Pedosphaera parvula Ellin514: one gene and its partner. The protein of the gene in region 2 interacts with the protein of the main gene of each other region in a pairwise test. Links are inferred from orthologs where the notes say so. Each region holds a gene or a part of one and is shown on either strand. Other genes may lie near its edges.

Evidence for each region.
Region 1: the proteins of recJ (region 2) and CFLAV_RS19665 interact in binary tests that used the Escherichia coli proteins (3 or more experiments, as listed by UniProt). The link is inferred for Pedosphaera parvula Ellin514 from one-to-one orthologs.

What each region holds. Positions count from the first base shown.
Region 1 is NZ_ABOX02000028.1:41,189-44,596, forward strand. The notes cover bases 1-3,086. They hold CFLAV_RS19665 (DNA topoisomerase III), read left to right. Parts: upstream 1-331; coding sequence 332-2,842; downstream 2,843-3,086. Other genes in these bases: CFLAV_RS19670 (tyrosine recombinase XerC), read left to right, coding at 2,849-3,086. In the rest of the region: more of CFLAV_RS19670, read left to right, coding at 3,087-3,408.
Region 2 is NZ_ABOX02000038.1:20,598-23,919, forward strand. What follows is about bases 269-3,268. They hold recJ (single-stranded-DNA-specific exonuclease RecJ), read right to left. Parts: upstream 2,636-3,268; coding sequence 902-2,635; downstream 269-901. Other genes in these bases: CFLAV_RS22965 (hypothetical protein), read right to left, coding at 269-750; CFLAV_RS22975 (TerC family protein), read right to left, coding at 2,632-3,268. Also shown: more of CFLAV_RS22965, read right to left, coding at 49-268; more of CFLAV_RS22975, read right to left, coding at 3,269-3,322. UniProt on the Escherichia coli protein: Single-stranded-DNA-specific exonuclease.

The DNA of each region.
Region 1 (3,408 bases), on a different replicon or contig from region 2:
GAAGTAAGGTTTGGCTCGCGGAATATTGGGACCTGAATCACGTCGATATTGAGGTTGGAAAAGAAAAACGAGCTGAAAAAGATCCGGGGATTAGGAATGCAACGCAAGTTATTGATTATAAGGTGGAAGTGAGCGATTGCAAAATTGTGAGGGTGGACCGCCTGTGAGGGATTTGGCGAGTTGTAAGAATGATGGCATGCTTAACACTGAATATGAGGGGTTCAGGATGTCCGATTGACATTTTTTGGCTTTTGCGCCAGTTTCCCCTCACTTGCAAGGGTGTAAAGGTCATTGAAGCAGCGTCCTTTGCGAAAAAATAAGAGTTAGATCCATGGGAAAAGCGTTAATAATTGCGGAAAAGCCGTCTGTAGCCAGCGACATCGCGAAGGCACTCGGCGGATTCACGAAGCACGATGATTACTTCGAGAGTGATCGCTATGTGTTGTCGTCTGCTGTGGGCCATTTGCTGACGATCTGCGTGCCGGAAGAGTTCGAGGTGAAGCGTGGCAAATGGACATTCCCGCAACTACCAGTGATCCCGCCGCATTTCGGTTTGCAGCCGATTGAAAAGAGCGAGCCGCGCCTGAAAGTTTTGACCAGGCTGATCAAACGCAAGGATGTCGATGTACTGATCAATGCCTGCGACGCAGGTCGCGAAGGGGAATTGATTTTTCGTTACATTGTTCAACACGCAAAATCGGACAAACCGATCAAGCGTCTCTGGTTGCAATCCATGACCCCGACGGCGATTCGGGAAGGGTTTGATGCGTTGCGCACCGGGGAATCGATGCAACCGTTGGCAGATGCCGCGGTATGCCGGTCGGAATCTGATTGGTTGGTAGGCATCAATGGCACGCGCGCGATGACGGCGTTCAACTCGAAGACCGGCGGGTTTCATCTGACCACAGTGGGCCGCGTACAAACGCCGACATTGGCGATTTTAGTTGAGCGCGAGGAGAAGATTAAAAAATTTGTTCCCAGAGATTACTGGGAAATTCATGGGACGTTCGGTGCGCAAGCCGGCGAATACATGGGGCGTTGGTTTGATGAGAAATTTTCGAGGAAAGATGGAGACGTTGACCATAAAGCAGAACGTGTTTGGGACCTGAAGCAGGCGGAGGCGGTTCGCACAAAATGCCTGGGGAAGCCGGGAATCGTCACCGAAGAAAGCAAGCCGACCACCCAGTTGTCGCCCTTGCTTTATGATTTGACCAGCTTGCAACGTGAAGCAAACGGGCGTTTTGGTTTTTCGGCGAAGAACACCTTAGGGTTGGCCCAGGCACTTTACGAAAAGCACAAAGTATTGACCTATCCGCGAACTGATTCCCGCGCCTTGCCGGAAGATTACATTGCCACCGTGAAGCAGACGTTGGGCGTGTTGGAGGGTATTACGGGTTACAGCACATTTGCGGATACGATTTTGAAGCAGGATTGGGTCAGGCCAAACAAGCGCATATTTAATAATGCGAAAGTGTCTGATCACTTTGCCATCATCCCAACGGCCCTTGCTCCCAAAAACTTGAGCGAGCCAGAGCAGAAACTTTACGATTTGGTCACGAAGCGGTTCCTGGCGGTGTTCTATCCCGCGGCAGAATTCCTGGTGACGACACGCATCACCCGTGTTGACGGTGAGCCGTTCAAGACCGAAGGCAAAGTGCTGGTGAATCCGGGCTGGATGGCAGTTTACGGCAAGGAAGTGCAGAGCGATGACACGCCGACTTTGGTGGCGGTGCAGCAAAATGAAAAAGTCGATACCAAAAACGTTGAGGTTATTGCCAACCAGACGAAGCCACCCGCACGGTTTTCGGAAGCCACACTGTTGAGCGCAATGGAAGGTGCGGGCAAGTTGGTGGAAGATGAAGAGTTGCGCGAGGCGATGAGCGAGAAGGGATTGGGCACGCCGGCGACGCGGGCTGCCATCATCGAGGGTTTGCTTTACGAGAAATACGTTCTGCGCAATGGACGTGAATTGCAACCAACAGCGAAGGCATTTTCTCTGATTACACTGTTGCGGGGATTGAATATTCCTGAATTATGCTCGCCTGAGCTTACCGGGAACTGGGAATTTAAATTGCGCGAAATGTCTCGCGGCCAATTGAGGCGCGAGGAGTTCATGCGCGAAATTGAGGACATGACCCGTGCCATCGTGAGCAAGGCGAAGCAACACGAGAGCGACACGGTTCCAGGGGATTTTGCAACGCTCAAGGTTCCTTGTCCAAAGTGTGGCGGTGAAATCAAGGAGAACTATAAAAAGTTCCAATGTCAGAGTTGTGATTTTGCCTTATGGAAAATTGTGGCTGGTCGGCAGCTTGAAATCGAGGAAGTGGAAGAGTTGATTTCGAAGAAAGTGGTTGGACCGTTGCAGGGGTTCCGCAGCAAGATGGGCAAGCCATTTGCGGCCGTCATTAAAATGACTCCCGAGTTCAAACCCGAATTCGATTTCGGCCAGGGGCAAACCAACCCGGATGGCACAGCGGTGGAAGTGGATTTCACGGGGCAGGAGCCGGTCGGGAAGTGTCCAAAGTGCGGCAATCGGATTTTCGAAACGCCCATGGCGTATGTTTGCGAGAAGGCGGTTGGCGGCAATCGCACGTGTGATTTTCGTTCCGGCAAGATTATTTTACAGCGCGAGATCGATCGCGCGCAAATGGTGAAATTGCTGACGAATGGCAGGACCGATTTGCTGCCCAAGTTTATTTCGAAGAAGGGCCGTCCATTCTCTGCGTTTCTGGTTATTGGCGAAGGTGGGAAGGTGGGTTTTGAATTTGCACCGCGGGAAAAAGCTGTCAGAGCCGCCAGGACAAAAGCGCCAGCTGAAGCGGCGACGACTGAAAAAACCTGATGATTTGTGAGCGATTCAACCTCTCCTGTGCCGGAAGGTGATCCGACGCCTGAGCCTGCCGAGGTTTCTGGAACAAATTCGGCGTCGGAGGAGAAATGGATCAAAACTTTTCTCCATCATCTTGCCGCCGATCGGGGAGCTTCCATTTATACTCAAAGGAACTATCGGCAAACGCTCGTTGAATTTTATGGTTGGCATCGCAAGGAGCGGGGAGTTGAGCCTGCCTGGGAGAATTTACATCGTGATGACTTTCGAGGTTACCTGCGATTTCTTGGCCGTGGGAACCTGAGTCGTGCGGCGATTCAATTGCGCTTTTGCGCCTTAAGAACTTTTTACAAGTTTTTGATCAGACACGGAGTTGTTTCCGCTTCGCCGATCAAAAACGTCTCGCTGCCCAAAATGGAGAAGCGACTGCCTAAATTTCTTACTGCGCAGCAGATGGTTGAACTTTTGGGAGCGCCGCTAAAACCGTTGGCGACGCCAAAGAAAAAAGGGCCCGGTCGTCCGATTTCTGCTACTGTGTGCTACCGCGACGTGGCCATTCTTGAGACAATTTATTCGTGCGG
Region 2 (3,322 bases):
TCAGTGAAGAACAAACAGGATTTTTACGGGCACCAATTTGCGCGTGGATTATTTTTGAACAGAGCCATTGATCTGTTCGAGTTCGCCAAATGCCCCCTTTTCACCAAACGCAACAAAGCGAACTTTTAAATCATGTAATCCATCCATGCGAATCGTTCCACCATTCTGGCCACTTAAACGTGAAACACCTGCGATGTTCGAATCTCCTTTTGCTTTGGGATGAATGGTGCCCACCAAGCGACCGCCATCCATGTGGCGCAATCCGTTTGGAATCCGGAACAGCACCCAGTTCCATTTCTTGTTCACGAGTTCCTTCGTCACCGTTCCCCCATCGACCGCGATCGGTTCAGGGAGGGTGCCGGTCAGGAAATTAAAATAACGGGGCTTGCCATGCTCATCCACCAAGGCTTCATCTCCATACACCTGCATCAATATATCAATGGTGTGCTGACTGGCCCAAAGCTGGTACGAGTCATCGGCGGTGTTGAATTTGATGCCGTTGACTTTGACCCCCGTGTGACCACCGATGGTAACAGGCTCAGTCGCATGATCTCCACCTGTTAAAATATGCAACGTTGGTTGCCAATTGGTATTTGCAGCTTTAAATGAACCATCAATGCTGATGAAATGAACTTTTGTGTCACTGCGAATCGTGGCAGGCAGCGTTTCAGGATCAAGCGATCCGACCTGGGCATGAAGTTGGGATAAAGTTAAGAATAAAAAAGCCGCCGTTTGAAGGGTTCGTGTCATAGCAATTATTTCTGGTCTGAAGAAAAATCCTGTGGAACAGCAGAAGTAAAGTCAACTCCTGAGCGCTAATCTGCAGACTGAAGATTTTCAGCGCTGCCTCGGAATTGCGGATAGTAAAAACGATGGTGGTCCAATACTTCGCGTCAAGGACTCACATCATCGGCTTCCAATCGAGCACCTTTAACTGGACTGTTCGTCGTCCGGCAAATTCATTGATTTGCGGTGCAAAGGCCAGATCAAAGCGGCCAACCGGCAGAGCGGTATCCTTACCAGCTCCCCACCACACCGCCTCATGTGTGGCGGTGCCATCAGTAAGCCACAGTTTTACGTGTTGTTTCTCCGCACCCATGCGCTGCAGCGGACGCGCCTGAGTCACATTTCTGACCATGAACTGCACCACAGGATTGCCCTGGCCGGTCGGCTTCAGAAGGTCCAATTCAAACAGGCTGTCAAAATTAATCTCTTTGAGCGTCACTTCCGCATCGAGTCGCAAAAGAGGCTGTAACTCCTCCCGCTTTATAAGGCGTTGGGCCAACTCATTCATGCGCACACGCAATAAATCCAGTTTTCCGGCCTCAATTGTGAGTCCGGCAGCCATGGCGTGACCACCATGGCGCACCAGGAGGTCATCGCAGTCGCGCAAAGCGGCCGCGAGGTCGAAACCGGCGATGCTTCGTCCGGAGCCGCGCCATTCATCACCTTCTCCACCTACAATGATGGTGGGACGGTAAAACTGTTGCAGCACTCGCGAAGCTACAATGCCCACCACGCCGACGTGCCAAAGGAGTTGGCCTTCCACGATCACGTAGTCTCTTTCAGGATTAAATTTCGCGCGGACAGAGCCGATTACTTCTTCAACAATCCCCTTCTCGATTTTCTGCCTTTCGCGGTTGCGCAGATCCAGACTCTCCGCGATAGGCACGGCAGTCTGCATATCCGGGGCCATCAAAAGGTCCAGGGCTTCCGCGGCATTCTCCAATCGGCCGGCAGCATTTAATCGTGGCGCCAATTGAAAACCGACTTCGTACGCGCCCATCGAAGCCGTCACCTGCGCCACTTTCTTCAGTGCCACCAGACCCGGGCGCACCGTGGAGCTTAGCCGCTGCAGTCCCATATAAACTAAAATGCGATTTTCCCCCGTAAGCGGCACCAAATCGGCAATAGTTCCCAATGCGACCAGATCCAGCAAAGGACGCAGATCATACTTTTCAGCTTCTGCCAGGCCAACCTCGCGGCCGCGCTTTACCAGAGCGTGCACAAGTTTGAATGCCAGCCCCACGGAGCATAGCTCGCGAAAGGAGGACTTGCCATCTTCCTCCCTTGTCGGTCCAAGTTGAGGATTGACCAAGGCAATCGCAGCCGGTGCAGGTGATGAAACCTGATGATGGTCCAAAACCAGGACATCAATTCCCTTTTGACGCAGGTAATCGATCGTTGTCACCGCAGTCGATCCACAATCGACCGCCAGCAGCAAGGTTGTGGGAAACTTGCGAAGGCAATTCTCCACGCCCTCCTGGCTGAGCCCATAGCCTTCTTCCATCCGATGGGGAAGATAGAAATTTACCGTCCAACCCAGAGCACGCAGAGATTCAGCAAGCAGTGCTGTCGATGTGACTCCATCTACATCGTAATCGCCAAAAACGACCAGCGATTCCTTTCGCTGGCGTGCCTGGAAAAGGCGCTCGACGGCCGCGGCCATGTTGGGCAGCAGGAACGGATCGGCCAACTCCTTGAGCCGCGGCTGCAAAAACGTGGCCAGCGCTTCGGCATTGCTCATCCCACGATTGACCAGACACTGAGCCAGCAAGGGCGAGACCTTGAGCACTGAAGCCAGCTGCTTGATCAAAAGTGGTTGGGAAGGTGACAGAGACCAGCGGAATTTCATGAGTGATCCTTGTTCCGCTGCGCTGCGTTGACCCGCTCTCTTTCCCGACGCGTGGCGATAATGGAAAAAAGGATCGAGATGATAATAATTGTAACCACCATGAGAAGTGAGGTGGAGTCGGGAATGTCAAATTGATACCAATGCGGCGGCTTATCGTGTGGGTCAATCAGCATCTTAACCCCGATAAAAACCAGGACCACTGACAGACCGACCTTCAGATATCGGAATAGTCCGATTGCTCCGGCGAGCACAAAATACATGGAACGCAGTCCAAGAATCGCAAACACATTCGAGGTGAATACGATGAACGGTTTTCGCGTGACGCCGAATATGGCCGGGATGGAATCCACAGCAAAAATCAGGTCCGTTGTCTCCACCATCAGCAGCACCAGGAATAATGGCGTCAGCATTCGTCTTCCATTCACCCGGGTTAGAAAATTTTGGCCGTCAAAGTCAGACGATACCGGGAGGAGTTTTTTGGCGCCACGCACAATCCAACTTTTTTCGGGGTGGACACTCTCCTCTTTGGAGAGGAGCATTTTGATGCCGGTCAAGACCAGGAAAGCGCCAAAGATATAGAGCAACCAGTCGAAACGGGTAATCAACTCCACTCCGGCCCAAATCATCAATCCACGCATGATCAATGCCCCGAGAATGCCCCAGAACAGAACGCGGTGCTGGAACTGC